Regions from separate parts of the Mesorhizobium loti R88b genome, predicted to be linked through region 1. Evidence: predicted binding sites of a transcription regulator. Region 1 holds the regulator's gene; each other region holds the start of a gene.
What was found. Region 1 encodes PhoB, which activates phosphate uptake and scavenging genes when phosphate is short. Its sites were predicted from a motif close to TGTCATNNANCTGTCAT; they were not measured.
Positions count from the first base shown of each region.

Region 2: EB235_RS17930 (esterase-like activity of phytase family protein) is a predicted target of PhoB. The motif match lies at 4,647-4,663, and genes of this name have one in related genera.
Region 3: phnC (phosphonate ABC transporter ATP-binding protein) is a predicted target of PhoB. The motif match lies at 1,423-1,439, and genes of this name have one in related genera.

Region 1 is NZ_CP033367.1:1,681,254-1,687,296, forward strand. It holds gene pstS (phosphate ABC transporter substrate-binding protein PstS) at 1-2, shown strand, start outside; gene pstC (phosphate ABC transporter permease subunit PstC) at 71-1,054, shown strand; gene pstA (phosphate ABC transporter permease PstA) at 1,059-1,910, shown strand; gene pstB (phosphate ABC transporter ATP-binding protein PstB) at 1,907-2,710, shown strand; gene phoU (phosphate signaling complex protein PhoU) at 2,736-3,443, shown strand; gene phoB (phosphate regulon transcriptional regulator PhoB) at 3,459-4,148, shown strand; gene EB235_RS08270 (hypothetical protein) at 4,426-4,863, opposite strand; gene EB235_RS08275 (hypothetical protein) at 4,922-5,071, opposite strand; partial or broken gene EB235_RS35255 (hypothetical protein) at 5,158-5,412, opposite strand; gene EB235_RS08285 (NAD(P)-dependent oxidoreductase) at 5,422-6,043, opposite strand, start outside.
Region 2 is NZ_CP033367.1:3,673,462-3,679,504, reverse strand. It holds partial or broken gene EB235_RS17945 (AAA-associated domain-containing protein) at 1-407, shown strand, start outside; gene EB235_RS17940 (trimethylamine methyltransferase family protein) at 492-2,045, opposite strand; gene EB235_RS17935 (GcvT family protein) at 2,058-4,469, opposite strand; gene EB235_RS17930 (esterase-like activity of phytase family protein) at 4,780-6,043, shown strand, end outside.
Region 3 is NZ_CP033367.1:2,042,526-2,048,568, reverse strand. It holds gene EB235_RS09995 (DapH/DapD/GlmU-related protein) at 1-588, shown strand, start outside; gene EB235_RS09990 (DUF1868 domain-containing protein) at 674-1,384, shown strand; gene phnC (phosphonate ABC transporter ATP-binding protein) at 1,518-2,375, shown strand; gene phnD (phosphonate ABC transporter substrate-binding protein) at 2,465-3,373, shown strand; gene phnE (phosphonate ABC transporter, permease protein PhnE) at 3,430-4,401, shown strand; gene phnE (phosphonate ABC transporter, permease protein PhnE) at 4,403-5,770, shown strand; gene EB235_RS09965 (sugar phosphate isomerase/epimerase family protein) at 5,994-6,043, opposite strand, start outside.

The DNA.
Region 1 (6,043 bases):
AATATTAGTTGAAGGAGCGCCGCATTCGCGGCGCTCCTTTTCTCATCAACTTGAAAGAGCCGAGCTTGACATGAGCGCTGTCCAGGAAGCCTTGCCAGCCGTTAGAGGATCGCGCGACGCTATCGTTCGACGGTTCGCGCTGACCGACGCGATCTTCCACGGCATGACCCGGGCCGCCGCTATATTGGTGCTGGTCCTGCTCGGCGGTGTCGCGATTTCGCTGTTTGCCGGTTCCTGGCAAGCGCTGTCGACCTTCGGCTTCTCCTTCCTGACCAGCGAAAGCTGGAACCCGGTGACGGAGAAATTCGGTGCGCTGGCGCCGATCTACGGCACCATTGTCACCTCGGCAATCGCCATCCTGATCGCCGTGCCGCTCGGCATCGGCATCGCCATCTTCCTCACCGAGCTTTGCCCGCGCCCGCTGCGCCGCCCGATCGGCATGGCCGTCGAACTGCTGGCCGGCATCCCTTCGATCATCTACGGCATCTGGGGCCTGTTCGTGCTGGCACCGTTCCTGCAGACGACGATACAGCCCTTCATCATCAGCGTGTTCCATGGCATTCCCGGCCTTAACAGCCTTTTTGCCGGTCCGCCTTACGGCATCGGCCTGCTGACCTCGTCGCTGATCCTTGCCATCATGGTGCTGCCCTTCATCACCTCGATCACCAAGGACGTCTTCGACACGGTGCCGCCGGTATTGAAAGAGTCAGCCTACGGCATTGGCTGCACGACCTGGGAAGTGACCCGCCGCGTTGTCATCCCCTACACCCGCATCGGTATCATGGGCGGCGTCATGCTGGGCCTCGGCCGCGCGCTCGGCGAAACCATGGCAGTGACCTTCGTCATCGGCAACGCGCATCGCATCTCGACCTCGCTGTTTGCGCCGGCAACGACGATCTCGGCCACGATCGCCAATGAATTCACCGAAGCTGTCGGCGATCTCTACACCTCCTCGCTGGTGGCGCTCGGCCTCATCCTGTTCGTCATCACCTTCCTGATCCTTGCCATCGCACGCTACATGCTGATGCGCATCGACGCCCGCACCGGAGCCTGAGCCGATGTCGACAGCCTCATCGCTTCACAGCCGCCGCAAGAGCAGAAACTCGGTGATGATGACGCTGTGCGTCATTGCCGCGGGCATCGGGCTTGCCTGGCTGGCACTGATCCTCGGCGCGCTGGTCTACAAGGGTACCGCCGGCTTGTCGTTTGATGTCTTCACGCAAATGACGCCGCCGCCCGGCGACGCCGGCGGCCTGCTCAATGCCATCTATGGCAGCGTGGTGATGACGGTCATCGCAGTCATTGTCGGCACGCCGATCGGCGTGCTGGCCGGCACCTACATGGCCGAGTACGGCCGCTTCTCGAAGCTCACCACCGTGGTGCGTTTCATCAACGACATCCTGCTGTCGGCGCCGTCGATCATCATCGGCCTGTTCGTCTATGAATTGATGGTGCGGCCGATGGGGCATTTCTCGGCGATCGCCGGCGCTGTCGCGCTTGCCATCCTGGTCATCCCGGTCGTCGTGCGCACCACCGAGGACATGCTCAATCTGGTGCCCAACGCCTTGCGCGAAGCCGGCACCGCGATCGGTGCGCCGCGCTGGGTGGTCATCAAGTCGGTCGCTTACCGCGCCGCCCTTTCCGGCATCGTCACCGGCATATTGCTGTCGATCGCCCGTATCTCCGGCGAGACGGCACCATTGCTGTTCACGGCGCTCAACAACCAGTTCTGGTCGAGCAACCTCAACGCTCCGATGGCCAGCTTGCCGGTCACCATCTTTCAGTTCGCTCTCAGCCCCTATGAGGAATGGCAGCAACTGGCGTGGACCGGCGCACTCATCATCACATTGACGGTCCTCGCGCTCAGCATCGTTGCGCGCAGCCTGACCGGACGCAGAGAGGACAAATGAGCCAGATGTTGTCTCCAGACATGACGATCGCAACCGAGGCCGCCGCCAAGGTGAAAATCGAGGTCAAGAACCTCAATTTCTACTATGGCCAGTCGAAGGCGCTTAAGGACATCACACTGTCGCTGCCCGAGCGCAGCGTCACCGCCTTCATCGGACCGTCGGGTTGCGGAAAATCGACGCTGTTGCGCGTCTTCAACCGCATCTACGAGCTCTATCCCAAGCAGACCGCCGAGGGCCAGGTGCTGCTCGACGGCCAGAACGTTCTCGACCGTTCGCAGGACCTCAACCTCTTGCGCACCAAGATCGGCATGGTGTTCCAGAAGCCGACGCCGTTCCCGATGTCGATCTATGAGAACATCGCCTTTGGCGTCAGGCTCTATGAGAAGATCAGCAAGGCCGAGATGGATGGCCGTGTCGAGCAGGCGCTGAAGCGCGCAGCACTGTGGAACGAGGTCAAGGACAAGCTCAACGCCAGCGGTCTCAGCCTTTCCGGCGGCCAGCAGCAGCGGCTTTGCATCGCCCGCACCGTGGCGGTGAAGCCGGAAGTCATTCTGCTCGACGAGCCGGCGTCGGCGCTCGATCCGCTGTCGACCGCCAAGATCGAAGAGCTGATCGACGAGTTGCAAGCCGACTACACGATCGTCATCGTCACCCACAACATGCAGCAGGCGGCGCGCGTCTCGAAGCAGACAGCGTTCATGTATCTGGGCGAACTGGTCGAGTTCGACAAGACCGAGAAGATCTTCACTTCGCCCCGCGAGAAGCGCACGCAGGACTACATCACCGGCCGCTTCGGCTGATCGCACGCATACGAGGACCAGGATCATGGCCGAACACACGGTTGCAGCCTTCGACGAGGAGCTCGGACAAATCAGCAGGCTGATCAGCGATATGGGCGATCTCGCCGGCTCGATGGTCGGCGGCGCCACCAAGGCGCTGCTGAACTCCGACAATGCTCTTGCCCAGCGAGTCGTCTCCGACGACGCCATCATGGATGCCCGCCAACGCGAACTCGACGACCGCGCCATCACGCTGATCGCCAAGCGCCAGCCGATGGCCGACGATCTGCGCCATGTCGTCGGCTCGATCCGCATGGCCGGCGACCTCGAACGCATCGGCGACCTTGCCAAGAACATCGCCAAGCGCGTCGGCACCGTCGGTCTCAGCGCCACGCCGCGCGACCTGTCGCACTCCATCGATGCCATGGCGCAGCTGGTGCTGATCCAGGTGCATGGCGTGGTCGAGGAGTATGCGGCGGGTGACGGCGCGGCACTCGCCAAGCTGAGGAATGACGACGAGCGCATCGACGTCAAATACACCTCGGTGTTCCGCGAGCTGTTGACATACATGATGGAAGATCCGCGCAACATCACGGCGTGCACTCATCTGTTGTTCTGCGCCAAGAATCTCGAGCGCATCGGCGACCACGTGACCAACATCGCCGAAAATGCGTATTATGTGCTGACCGGCACGCAGCTGCCCGCCAATCGCCCGAAGCAGGACGAGACCGCAATGTCGGCGCCGGCGGCATAACAGGGTGACAAGCCGATGATCGCGCCACGCATCATGGTGGTGGAGGATGAGGAGCCGCTAGGCGTGCTCCTCCGCTACAATCTGGAATCTGAAGGTTACCAGGTCGAGGTGGTGACGCGCGGCGACGAAGCCGAAATCCGGCTGCAGGAAAACGTCCCCGACCTTCTGGTGCTCGATTGGATGGTGCCGGCGGTGTCCGGCATCGAACTCTGTCGTCGGCTAAGAATGCGGCCCGAGACCGAGCGGCTGCCGATCATCATGCTGACGGCGCGGGGCGAGGAAAGCGACCGCGTGCGCGGCCTTTCGACCGGTGCCGACGATTATCTGGTCAAGCCGTTCTCGACGCCGGAATTCATGGCCCGCATCAAGGCGCTGCTGCGCCGCGCCAAGCCGGAAGTGCTGTCCAGCGTACTCAAGGTCGGCGACATCGTGCTCGATCGTGAATCACACCGGGTCTATCGCAAGAAAAGCGAGATCCGGCTCGGGCCGACCGAATTCCGCCTGCTCGAATTCATGATGCGCCATCCCGGCCGCGTGTTCTCGCGCAGCCAGCTGCTCGACAATGTCTGGGGCGAGACGATCTACATCGACGAGCGCACGGTCGACGTGCATGTCGGCCGCCTGCGCAAGGCGGTCAACAATGGCCGTATGCCGGATGTGATCCGCACCATCCGTGGGGCGGGTTACGCGATCCGGGAAGATTAGGTCTTTCGGCGCGGAAGGTCCTACGGAGGTTCTCCGGGCAGGAAGGCGATGCTTCTCGCCAATCTCGTCGCCGCCGTGGGCTACTACGGCCGGCCGTCATACAGCCCGACACCAAGTCGCCTCACGGCTTCGAACTCACAGCGCTGTCGAACGCCTGCACCGAAGTCGTGCAATACATCATGCAGTTCTTGATGCTGGCCGATGAGCATCTGATCGCTCTCGAGAGAGCGGTGAGGCTGGAGTCAAAACAGATTGCTTGCACGATCAGTTCGTCGACTTATTGCTTATCGCTGTTATCGATTTGTTTCAAAAGTCCTATCACTCCGGCACACCCGCCTAATTCTGACAGCGCAAGCTCTTTCACGTGGGTGTCAGCATGTTCAAGGTCATGAGTCTTGGCTTGCTCCAGGCCCAAGCCTTCCATCGCATCGGCCACACCCATCGAGGCGACTTTAGCTTCGTCGCTCTTCGCCTTTTCAACACTTGCGGCGTGTGACAGGCACTCAGACTTTTCATAAACGTCGGCGAGCCACGGCCACAGAGGTGTGTGCTCGGCATTGCAAAGTCGTTCTGCCAGCACATGGACCGACACAGCCATTGCAATTGCCATACCCGGCATGTCGGGACTTTGGCTCTTTGTGCAATGGTCGGTTCCTTCAGCATGAGCTGGCAGCGGCATCCCCAGGAGAATTGCAAGGGCCAATTCATATCGCATGTTACATCGCATCCGGCTGATACTGCGCCTCCGTTCGATGAAGAGTTAACGCGAATACTCAAGCAGCGCAAACAACAGCGCCTATCTGATTCGTGCTTACGCCGGCGGTTTTCCTGCCCTGGCGATCAACGGAATCGGCGGTCTGTGCAATCGCCTCGCGCGATGCAGGTTCGATCAGGTTGAAGGCGGCGGCGCTGACGCCGACCATGGCGACAGCGGCAAGATCAATTCGCGTTGCTGGCGGCGGGCGACCCGCTTCAGCCGATCGACAACGATCCCGTCGACGCGTTCCAGGCCCGCCAGGTCCTCTGCTCCCGCGGTGATATGCAAAGTTGGGCCATCGGCCTCCAACTTGCACCAACCGAATGGAAATCGGATTTGCCCACGTCGTCCGGAATAGGCGGTGGCATAGGCAACAAAGGACATGCAGAGTCGCTGGACGAGCTCATCGGCGCCCTCGGTTTCAAGCCTTGAATGGGATATGAGAGCCACTCTCGGCATCCGATCAGCGCGAAGGGAGTGCATCGCCGATGCCATCCAATGTGGCATCGACCGGGCTCAGGCTTTGGGAATTTTTACCTCCCACGGCGCCACCCAGTTTCCGGCAACTCGTAGTTCAACGCCGGCGTCGTCCTCGATTACCTTACATACGGTCATCTCGCCTGCTTCCTTGCCATAGCGCAAAGCCGCTTCCTTGAACCGATCATGTGTCGCGCGGGTGAGTTCGCTGCGCGTCCCTGTCTCGTTCATCAGCTCTTCGATCAGGCCCAGATCCTTGAGACAGAGCGCCAGGGGGAAGGAGGGGTCATAATGACCGGCGAAGATAGACGGCACGTCATGCTGCATGACGAAGCTGTCGGCTGCACCGCCCTTCATCGCCGACCACCAGATATCCGGCTCAAGGCCCGCGAGCTTGGCTGTGACCATCGCCTCGCCGATCGCCGCAGCGTGGACCTTCCAGAGCTGGTTGTTGACCAGCTTGGCGACATAGCCGTTTCCATGCCTGCCAACCTTGCGCACCTCGCCCATCGCCTCGATCACCGGGCGGACATGCTCGATGTCTGCATTCTCGCCGCCGACGAACATGATCATGTCGCCACGGATGGCCGAATCCACCGACCCCGTGACTGGCGCGTCGACCACGGCACCGCCCTTGGCGCGGAAATCATCGCCGAGCGTG
Region 2 (6,043 bases), 2.0 Mb from region 1:
ACGCCGACCTGCCGCCGCTGGCCGCCAGCCTGCAGCTCGAGATCGATGATCTGTTCCCGATCGCCGAAACGCTGCAGCTGCTGCGCTTTGCCGAATTGGCCGAAGGCGACATCCAGTTGACACCTGCCGGCAAGCGTTTCGCCGAGAGCGAGGTCGACGCGCGCAAGCAATTGTTCGTGCAGCCGCTCGCGACCTATGTGCCGCTGGCCGGCCACATCCGCCGCGTGCTCGACGAGCGTTCCGGCCACAAGGCGCCGGCCCGCCGTTTTCGCGATGAGCTCGAGGACCATATGTCCGAGGGCTATGCCGACCAGACGGTGCGGGCCGTCATCAGCTGGGCCCGCTACGCCGAGTACTTTGCCTATGACGAGGAGAGCGACCTGTTCACGCTCGACAACCCGACATAAGAGCAATTCCAGGAAAAGTGTGAAGCGGTTTTCCGTCCGGAATTGCGCAAAACAAAGAGCCGATCCGGCTGCTGCGGCTGCCGCTCACGACACCGGCAGCGCCCCGCCCTCTTCGGTACGCCGCGCGATGAATTCGTCGAGCGCGCCTGATGTCGCGGCAGCCGAAGCGGGCGGCTCGAAATCGGCGACCGCGCGCCGCCAGACACCAGTGGCGCGCTCGCTCGCCGTCTTCGATCCGCTCTGCGTCCAGTTGCCGAAATTCGACCAGTCGGCCACCAGCGGTTCGTAGAAGGCGGTGCGGTAGCGCGACATGGTGTGGCCGGCCGAGAAGAAATGGCCGCCCGGCTGCACTTCGGCGATCGCCTCGAAGCCGATGGAATCGTCGTCGCCCGGCGTCGCGGCGCATAGTTCGGCGACCGTCTGCAGCGCCTCGATGTCGGTGATCAGCTTTTCGAAGGAGACGCTCAAGCCGCCTTCCAGCCAGCCGGCGGCGTGGATGCACATCGTCGCTCCGGCCAGCACCGAACCCCACAGCGCGAACTGCGTTTCGTGTGCTGCCTGCGCGTCCGAGATGTTGGCTGCACTGCCGCCGCCGGACCGCCAGGGCAGTCCGGTGAAGCGCGCCAGCTGGCCGGCGCCCAGCGTCGCCTTGACATGCTCCGGCGTGCCGAAGGCCGGCGCACCGGATTTCATGTCGACATTGGAGGAGAAGGAGCCATAGACGACCGGCGCGCCGGGCCGCACGATCTGCGCCAGCGTCAGCCCCGCCAGCGCCTCGGCATGCTGCAGCGCCAGCGCGCCGGCCACTGTGATCGGCGCCATCGCACCCGCCAGGCAGAACGGCGTGATGACGGAGACCTGGCCGGCCCTGGCGAAATCGATGATGCCTTGCGCCATCGGAATGTCGAGCTGGCGCGGCGAGTTGGTGTTGATGACGGTGTAGCAATGCGCGTTCGCCAGGAACTCGTCCTGCGACAGGGCGCGCGCCAACCGGATCATCTCGAAGCCGTCCTCGACTTGCGGCGTGCCGCGCGCGAAGACGAACGGGAATTTGTCGGACAGCGTCAGCTGCGCGCGGTTGACGGCATAGTGGCGAAAGCGGTTGTCGACATCCTGCGGCTCGATGCAGGGGCCAAGCATATGCAGCACGTCGAAATGCTGCACCAGCCGCAGCAGGTCCTCGAAATCGGCCAGCGTGCCAGGCCGCCGGCCGCGTTCGAGGTCGGTGACGTTGGGCGCCCCGCATCCGGCCAGGAAGGTCATCGACCCGAGTTCCAGCGTCAGGTCGCGCGAACGGTCGCCGGCTTGCGCATGGATCGACTTCGGCGCCGAGGCCAATGCCGCCGCCACCATGTCGCGGCCGATGCGCACCATGTCGGTGTCCGGGTCGACCAGCGCGCCGGCGCGGGCGAAATAGTCGCGTGCCTGTGGCAGCAGCACCTTGATGCCAAGCTCTTCCAGCACACGCAGCGCCGTGTCGTGGATCGCGGCGACCCGATCGTCCGAAAAGATCGGCTGCGGCAGGAACGGGTTCTTCAGCGACCGGTAATTGGGCCGGCGGCTGCTTTCGCTGCCGGCATCGCCTGTCCGCCCACGCCGGCGTTCGCGCCTGCTGTCTCTTGCCGCGTCATCGACCATCGAAAATCCTCCTCATTGCCGCATCGCCTTGCCCGTGGGATCGTAGGGCGAGGCCGCGATGACCCGTGCCGGCCGCTCGACGCCGACAATGTGCACCGAAAGTGCGGCCCCCTCCTCGGCAAAATCGTCGTCCACCAACGCCAGCGCGACGCTCTTGCCGATCGTGTAGCCAAATCCGGCGGAGGTGACGAAGCCGATGCGCCGGCCCTCATGCCAGACCGGCTCGAAGCCGCTGGCATCGGCATCGACGGCGTCGATCTCCAGTGTCACGATCCGCTGCGCCGCACCGGCCTCGCGCTCCTTCAGCGCAGCCTCGCGGCCGATGAAATCGCCCTTGTCGAAGGCGACGAAGCGGTCGAGGCCGGTCTGGCCTGGCGTGTAGCCCTGCGTGAATTCGCGTGACCAGATGCCGAAGCTTTTCTCCAGCCTGAGCGCATTGAGCGCGTAATAGCCGACCTCGACCAGGCCAAGATCCTCACCGGCGGCAAGCAGCGTGTCGCGCAGCGTGGCATGCATGGTCACGGGGCAGCTGATCTCGAAACCCAGTTCACCTGCGATGGAGAGGCGGGCAACCCGGGCGCGCACCATGCCGATGTCGTACGCGCCGCAGGCCATGAACGGCAGCGCCGCGCGGGAGACATCCTGATGCGTGGTGCGCTCGAGGATTTTGCGCGCATTCGGCCCGGTCAGCAGGAAGCCGCTCATCGCGTCGGAAATGTCGGTGACCGTGACGCGCTCTCCCGCCTGGCTTTCGAACCAGCGCATGTGGAACTCCCTGAGGTAGTAGGAGCCCATCAGCCAATAATCGCCGCTGCCCCAGTTGATCACGGTGAGGTCGCCCTTCAGCCGTCCGTCCGGCCCGAGCATCGGCGCCAGCCGCGCCTGTCCCGCTTTCGGCAGCCTGCAGGCAAGCAGCCGGTCGAGCCATGCCTCGGCGCCCGGCCCGGACACCGCATAGCGTGAATAGGCCGAGATATCGACGAGGCCGGCGGCGCGCCGAACCTGCAGCGCCTCGTCGCCGACGATGTCAAAGGCGTTGGAGCGCTTGAGCGTCATGTTCTCGCGAAAGCCCATCGGCGCGAAATAGGCCGGGATTTCCAGCCCCCAAGAGGCCGTCCATTCGCAGCCCGCGGCACTCATGCCGTCATAGGCGCCGGGGCGTTTCAAGGGCCTGCCCGCGGGCAGCCGCTCATTGGGAAAGGTCATGACGAAACGGCGCGAATAGAATTGCCGCGTCGTCTGCTTGAGATATTCGCGGTTGGCGGCGAAGGCGCCGTAGCGGGCAATGTCCATGCCGAAAATGTCGGCCTGTGGCTCGCCAAAAATCATCCATTCCGCCAGCGATTTTCCAACGCCGCCGCCCTGGCTGAAGCCGGCCATGACGCCGCAGGCAACCCAGTAGTTTTTCAAGCCGCGCACCGGCCCGACGATCGGGTTGCCGTCAGGGGTAAAGGTGAAGGCGCCGTTGACCCATTTGCGGATGCCGGCTGTCGCCAGGCAGGGAAAGCGCTCATGCGCCTTGGCGAGTTCCGGACTGATGCGGTCGATGTCTTCCGGGATCAGCTCGATGCCATAGTCCCATGGCGCGCCGTCCATGTTCCAGTGCTTCGGGTTCTGCTCGTAGACGCCGAGCAGCACACCCTTGCGCTCTTGCCGCAGGTAGGAAAACCCGTCGAGGTCAACGGCGATGCCGATCTCCCGATCGAGTGCCGCGATCTCCGGAATGTCCTCGGTGATGAAATAATGGTGCTCCATCGGCGTCACTGGCAGGTCGACCCCAGCCATTCGACCGAGCTGCTTTGCCCACAGTCCGCCGGCGTTCACGACATGCTCGGCAACGATGGTGCCCTGTTCGGTGACGACGTCCCAGTGACCGTCAGCGCGAGACTTCAGCTCGATCACCCGGTTGCGCAGGATGATCTCGGCGCCGCGCTTCTTCGCGGCACCGGCATAGGCATGCGTGGTGCCGTAGGGGTCGAGATGGCCTTCGTTGGAATCATGCAGGCCGCCGAGCACGCCGGTGACGTCGACGATCGGGCAGATTTCCTTGATCTCGTCTGATGTCACCAGCCGGGCGGTCTCGATGCCGACCGACTGGAACACAGCCCAGGCCGATTTCAGCCACTCCCAGCGCGCGGGATCGCTGGCGATGTTGACGCCGCCGGTCATGTGCAGGCCGATGTTCTGGCCGGATTCAGCTTCGATCTCGCGGTAGAGATTGATGGTGTAATCCTGCAGCGCCGCGACGTTGGGATCGGCGTTGAGGGCATGGAAACCCGCTGCCGCATGCCAGGTCGAACCTGCCGTCAATTCGGCGCGCTCGATCAGCGCCACGTCAGACCAGCCGAACCGCGTCAGATGGTAGAGCACCGAGGCGCCGACCACGCCACCTCCGATAACCACTGCGCGGTAGTGCGACTTCAAGGCTTCCCTCCCCGGTCTGTCAGAAGCCGGACTATATACGCACTGGACATAAGTGTCCAGTGATGCGCAAACACACCCCGCCTGACCGTGCCGACAACGTGGCGGGATGATCAGTTCTTCGTGCGGACACACGTTTTTGCCGGCGCGCGAAGAAGCCCGCGGCCATGTACCGCGCGCTGTCACGCAAGCATCATGTTCTCGCCTTAGACCGCTTTTTGGGGGGTGGCGCGCGGCATCATCGATGTGGCGCCTCTTTCAGTTTTTCATCCTTCGGCCGTTCCGGCCCGCTTTGTCAGAAAGAGGATTGCCTATGAAACACCTGTACCGAACCGCCTCGCTCGGCGTCGCACTCGCCTTGTTCACCGCCCTGACTCCGGCGCTCGCCGACAGCACCGTCCCCGTCAACAAAGGTTTGGCTGGCGTCGGCCGCATTCCGGCCGCGCAGCGCGACAAGTTCGGCGAGACGTTCGGCTCGGGTTCCGGCATGGCGATCGACACATCAGGCTGGACGCGTGATGCCGGCACCTACAAGGGGTCGCTCTGGCTGCTGCCGGATCGTGGCTATAATGTCGCCGGCACCACGGACTACCGGGCGCGCGTCAACACCATAGGCATCGAGTTCACCCCGGCAGCCCCAGGCGCCGCCGGCCAGGAGCAGACCGGCGTCAAGGCGACGCTTGCCGATACCTTGCTGCTTACCGACGACAAGGGCGCCGACACCACCGGCCTCGATCCGCTGTCGGATGTGCATGCCGCCAGCGGCGACATGCCGATGCTGCCAGTCGCCACCAACGGCAAGCTCGCCCTCGACAATGAAGCGATCGTGCGGCTCCCGGACGCCTCGATGTTCATCTCCGACGAATATGGTCCCAACATCTACCACTTCTCCGCTGAGGGCCGCCTGCTGTCGGCGACCCAGCCGCCGGCGGCCCTCGTCCCGATGCGCAAGGGGAAGCCGAATTTCTCCTCGGACAACCCCGGCCCGGGTGCGGCCGAGCCCGATCCGAAGGATCCCGATACCGGCCGCCAGAACAACCAGGGCCTCGAAGGCATGGCGATGACGCCGGACGGCAAGTTCTTGATTGCCGTGCTGCAGTCGGCGACCAGGCAGGATGGCGGCGATTCGGGTTCGACTCGGCAGAACACGCGGGCGCTGGTCTACGACGCCTCCGACCTCGCCCATCTCAAGCTCGCGCATGAATATGTTGTGCCGCTGCCGGTGTTCAAGGATGCCAAGGGCAAGACCAAGATCGCCGCGCAGAGCGAGATCGTGGCGCTGTCGGACACAGCGTTTCTGATGCTGGCTCGCGACAGCGGCAACGGCCAGGGCCTGAAGGGCGACACCTCGCTGCTGCGCAAGATCTTCGTCGTCGACGTTTCGGCCGCGACCGACATCGCCGGCGGCGCCTTCGATGCCGCCGACAAGCCGCTCGCTCCCAAGGGCGTGCTCGATCCGTCGGTGACGCCGGCCAAGCTGACGCCGTTCATCGACATCAACGACAATGCGCAGCTCAACCGCTTCGGCCTGCACAATGGCGCACCGAACGACCACAACAATCTGTCCGAGAAGTGGG
Region 3 (6,043 bases), 360 kb from region 1:
GTCCACCCGACGGCGGAGGTGCACAATACCACGCTGGGCCGCTGGACCGAGATCGCCGACCGCAGCCGGGTTTCGGAAAGTGAACTCGGCGACTATTCCTACATGATGCAGGACTGCGCCGTCTGGTGCGCGACGATCGGCAAGTTCGCCAACATCGCGGCCGCAGTGCGCCTCAATGCCACCAACCACCCGACCTGGCGGCCGACGCTGCACCACTTTACCTACCGCGCCTCGGACTATTGGGACGATGCCGAGCACGAGAGCGCATTTTTCGCCGAGCGGCGCGCCAAGCGCGTCACCATCGGCCACGGCACCTGGCTCGGCCATGGCTCGACCGTCCTGCCCGGCGTCACCGTCGGCGATGGCGCGGCGGTCGGCGCCGGAGCCGTCGTATCCAAGGATGTTGCCCCCTACACCATCGTCGCGGGAGTGCCGGCAAAACCGGTCCGCGAACGCTTCGATCGTCGCACCGCCGAACGCTACCAGGCGCTTGCCTGGTGGGACTGGGACCATGCCAGGCTGCGCGCGTCCCTAGAGGATTTCCGCGAGCTTTCAGCGGAGGCTTTTCTGGAAAAATACGAGGGCTGATCCCTCACATCATCGTCAGGGGAAGCCTGTTCACATCCTTGACACATGACTCGGACAGGACGTCATCTCCCCCAAGGAGATCGCCATGCCCGACACCGTCAGACCCTCGCTCGCCGGATTCTTTGCCGGCTCCAATCCGACCCCGCCGGCACATCTCGGCACGCGCTACGACATTTCGGGCAATTTCCTGACCGAGCCCGGCAACACTGTCGTCAGCCATCTGGTCAGCGGTTCACCGTCCGAGGGCGTGGTGCTTGCGGTGCGCGACAAGATGCTGGCGATGCCTGACGCTGATCGTCTCGCCTTCACGCCGGTGTCCAGCCTGCACATGACACTGTTCCAGGGCATCATCGAATATCGCCGCCGCTTGCGTTACTGGCCGCACGACGTGCCGCTCGACACCAGTATCGACGCCATGACCAGGCTTTATATGGAACGGCTGAAAGGTTTCGAAGGCTTCGGCCCGTTCAACATCAAGGTGGTAGAAATCGTGCCGACCGGTCTCACCGTTGCCGGCGCGACGGACGATGACGTACGCATCATGCGCCAATGGCGCGATGCGCTGGCGGCGCCGTTCGGCTACCGGCACCCCGATCACGACACTTACGTCTTCCACATCACCTTCGCCTATCAGATCCAGCGTCTTGCCGACGACAGGGCGGCGGCATGGCAGGACCTGTTCGATGATGGCCTGGCGCTTTTCGCACGGCAGGCCCCAGTGATCGAGATCAAGGCCCCCGCCTTCTGCGCCTTCCGCGACATGAAGCATTTCGAGGAATTGCTGGTGCTTGGTTGATCGCACCGCAAGGAGCGCCTGACGCCGCGTCTGTGGAGCGTAACAAAACTGACATGCTGGCGACACGGCAGGTTCATGTGGCTGCGTTAGGCGAGAGCCTGACGATTAATATGGTCCCGACTGGAACCTGCCCATGTCAGCAAGCTCTGCCACGCTCGAAATCCGCGGTGTCAGCCGACGATTTGGCAAGAACACCGCCGTCAGCGACATCAACATCTCGATCCCGCAAGGTCAGATGGTCGGCATCATTGGTCGTTCGGGCGCCGGCAAATCGACCCTTCTTCGCATGATCAACCGTCTTATCGATCCCAGCCAGGGGTCGATTTTTTTTGACGGCGCCGATGTCTCCAAGCTGCAGGGCTCGCCGCTGCGGCGCTGGCAGCGCGACTGCGCCATGATCTTCCAGCAGTTCAACCTGGTGCCGCGCCTCGATGTGCTGACCAATGTGCTGCTCGGCAAGCTGAACCACCGTTCGACCATCTCGAACCTGCTTGGCATGTTTTCGCGCGCCGAATGCGCCGAGGCTGTCGCCGCGCTCGAGCGCCTCGACATCGCCCGGACAGCCCTTCAGCCCGCCGGCACCCTTTCAGGCGGCCAGCAGCAGCGTGTCGCCATCGCCCGCGCCATGATGCAGCAGCCCAAGGTGATCCTCGCCGACGAGCCGATCGCCTCGCTCGACCCGCTCAACGCCAAGGTGGTGATGGACTCGCTGCAGGACATCAATCTGCGCGAAGGCATCACCGTCGTCACCAATCTCCACACGCTCGATACCGCCCGTACCTATTGCAACCGCATCATCGGCATGGCCGCCGGCAAGGTCGTCTTCGACGGCCCGCCCGAAGAGCTCAACCGTGAGGCGGTGCGTCTCGTCTATGGCGCAGATAGCAATGGCGGCGAGATATCGGAGGCCATCACCTCCACCAGCGTTGCCTTCAAGCAAAAGATTGCAGCATCCGCCGGACCGCTCGAACCTGCATTTCCGGGTTATTGAGCCGCACTGGATCGTCCGCCCGCGTCAAGGGCACCTGTCAAGATCAGAACGCTGCCGGCGCGGGGCCGGAACCTACAGGAGAGATATCAATGTTCAGGAAGATGGTTTTCGGCGCCGTTTCGGTGCTCGCCATGGCCACCAGCGCCGCTCATGCAGCCGACATGAAGGAATTCCGCGTCGGCATTCTCGGCGGTGAAAACGAGACCGACCGGCTGCGCAACTACCAGTGCCTGGCCGACCATTTGAAGACCGAGTTCGGCTTCGAGAAGGTCTCGCTGTTCCCGGCCGCCGACTATGACGGCGTCATTCAGGGCCTGCTTGGCGGCACGCTCGACTTCGCCGAACTCGGCGCTGCCGGCTATGCAGCCGTCGTTCTCAAGGATCCGAAGGCCGTCACCCCGATCCTCACCACCCAGCAGACCGACGGCGCCACCGGCTATTATTCGATCGGCCTGGCTCTGAAGTCCTCCGGCATCACTGACATCAAGTCGGCCAAGGGCAAGAAGCTCGGCTACGCCGATCCGGATTCGACCTCGGGCTACCTGATCCCGCTGACCCAGATCCCGAAGACCACCGGTGCCTCGAACGAAACCTTCTTCGCGTCGACCCAGTTCAACGGCGGCCACGAGAACAACGTTCTGGCCGTGCGCGACGGCAAGGTTGACGTCGCGGTGGACGATTCCTCCGGCATCGGCGACTTCAAGAACGGCTACACCTCCGGCACCTTCCACAAGGAAGTCGCCAAGGGCGCCGTCGACCCCAACGACTTCGTCGAAGTCTGGCGCTCGGGCCTGATCCCGAACGGTCCGCTGGTCGTGCGCACCGCGCTCGGCGACGACATGACCGCCAAGCTCGCCGCCTTCTTCACCGACCTGCCCAAGAAGGACAAGGCCTGCTTCGAAGGCGTCGAAGGTGGCGATTTTACCGGCTACGTCCCGGTGAAGCCGGACTTCTACAACGTCATCGTCGAAGCCCGTAAGGCAGCCATCGGCGGCTAACGGCGAAATCGAAAAGGGCGGTGTTGGAAAACACCGCCCTTTTTGCATCCCCGATCATGACCCTTTCCGTGACAGCCCCATCCGCGACAGCCTCCTCTGGCGCCACCCACCAGATGGCCGATGCCTGGCGACGCCAGACGTCGCTGCGCCGGTTCTATACGGCGCTTGGCGTCGCCCTGCTGCTTGCCGCGATGTTCGCCAGCATGTGGTTCGCCGACGAAGCCAATGCCGGCCACTTCTTCGACCGGCTGCCGCACATCCTGGATTTCCTGAGCTGGCTGATCCCCAAGGACTGGAACGATGTCTGGCGGGCTCTGTTCGACGTCGCCTCGCCGCACGACACCGGCACGCAGGAGTTCAACTTCCCGCTTGGCCGCATCTATGTCTGGGGCGGTTTCTACATCCCCGAATATTTCGAGCTGATGCTGACCACGGTGAACGTGGCGCTGGTCTCGACCTTCATCGGTTTCATCTTTGCCGTGCCGTTTTCCTTCATCGCCGCGCGCAACCTGACGCCGCACCCGGTGCTGCGGCTGGTCGTCAAGCGCTTCATGGAATTGCTGCGCGCGTTCCCCGAGATCGTCATCGCCGGCCTGTTCGCCGCCATCGTCTCGATCGGCCCGGTCGCCGCCATCATCGCCATCGGCCTGCATTCGATCGGCGCGCTGGGCAAGCTGTTCTACGAGATCAACGAGAACATCGACATGCGGGCCGAGGAAGGCCTGCGGGCGGTTGGCGCCAACTGGTTCGAGCGGGTTCGCTTTGCCGGACTGCCGCAGGTGCTGCCCAATTTCATGTCCTACACGCTGCTGCGGATCGAGATCAACGTCCGCATCTCGACCATCATGGGCGCGGTCGGCGGTGGCGGCATCGGCGAGGAGTTGAAGCTCTCCATCTCGCGCGGCTTCGGCGCCAAGACGCTGGCCATGGTGCTGCTGCTGTTCACCACCATCTTCATCGTCGACCAGTTCTCCGCCTGGCTGCGCCGCAAGCTCGTCGGCGAGCAAGCCTTTGTCATGGGGGCCTGATATGACGGCGATGACCGCAGACGAAATCAGCGCGATCGAGGAACGCTTTCCGCAAGTGTTTCGGCGCCCCGCCTACAAGCGTTTCGGCCCGTTGTTCCTGCTTCTCGGCACCGTGCTCTATCTCGTCTACGCCATGTGGTTCTTCACTCTGCCGCAAGTGCTGCGGGACTCGCACTGGGAGCGCCTGCCGCTCTTCCTGTCGCAGTGGGTCAGCTATGATTTGCAGCCGGAATTCCGTCTCGACCAGCCTGAGATCACGCCCAAATATCCGCGCTTCTCGGCGCTGGGCGACAACCCCAACCCCGACTGGGTGATCAAAGGTCCAGACGGCACCTACACGGTGATGATCGATGGCCCGGCCAAATCCATCACCTTCGACAAGACGCAGGCGACCATCGTGGCCAATGGCCAGACCGTGCCGGTGGCGCTGACCAGCGGCAAGCCGGTGGTTACTGGCCCGGTGCCAGACTGGATCACCGCGCATGACGACGAGGTGGTCGCCAAGATGGGCTTTGCCGGCGAGGTCCGTGTCACCGTCGACCGCGTCAAGGTGCGCAAGCGCTTCCTCGGCTGGGCGAATTTCGTCTTCGACACGCGCTCGCCCTTCTTCGGCAAATCAGCCGGAGAAGTGGTCTCGCTGATCATCTCCGGGCCCGAACTGAAGCCAGGCACCACCAACCTCGCACTGGCCGGCGACAACATCTGGAACAACGCCCAGTGGCAGCATGGCGACGTCTGGACGAAGCTTTTGCAGACCATCGTCATGGCGTTCCTGGGCACGCTGCTCGGCGGCATCGTCGCCTTCCCGCTCGCCTTCTTCGCCGCCCGCAACATCACGCCGAGCGGCATACTCAGCCAGGTGCTCAAGCGTTTCTTCGACTTCATGCGCTCGGTCGACATGCTGATCTGGGCGCTGTTCTTCACCCGTGCCTTCGGCCCAGGACCATTGGCGGGAAGTGCTGCGATCTTCTTCACCGAAATCGGCACGCTCGGCAAAACCTATTCCGAGGCGCTGGAAAACATCGACGACAAACCACGCGAGGGTGTCGTCTCGACCGGCGCCAACGGCCTTCTGGTGCAGCGCTACGGCGTGATCCCGGAGGTGATACCGGTGTTCATCAGCCAGACGCTCTACCAATGGGAATCCAACACCCGCGGCGCCACCATCATCGGCGCCGTCGGCGCCGGCGGCATCGGCCTGAAACTGTGGGAAGCCATGCGCACCAACTCCAACTGGGCCAACGTCTTCTACATGGTGCTGTTGACGCTGCTCGTGGTCTTCATCTTCGACAACATTTCGAATTTCCTGCGCCGCAGGCTCAGCCGCACGATCCATGACTACAACCGGATCCAGGCTGAGCAGGGGTAGCTATCTCAGCATCTCAGGGCATGTCGATATTCGGGTCAGGCCGAGTCGAAAATGCTGGGTTGCGAGAACCGGCCTTCGCCGGCCATAGCCTTCATCGAGCGGAGGCATTTCTGAGGGCTTCGGCCGGCGAAGGCCGGAGCGGAGCGTACTTTTGGGTACGTGAGCACCGGAAGCGCAGGAACCCTGCATTTGCAGGCCGGCCTCACCCGAATATCGACATGCCCTAAGCAGCCTTCTTCCACCCATTCCTGATATGCTGATACCCATCCCGAT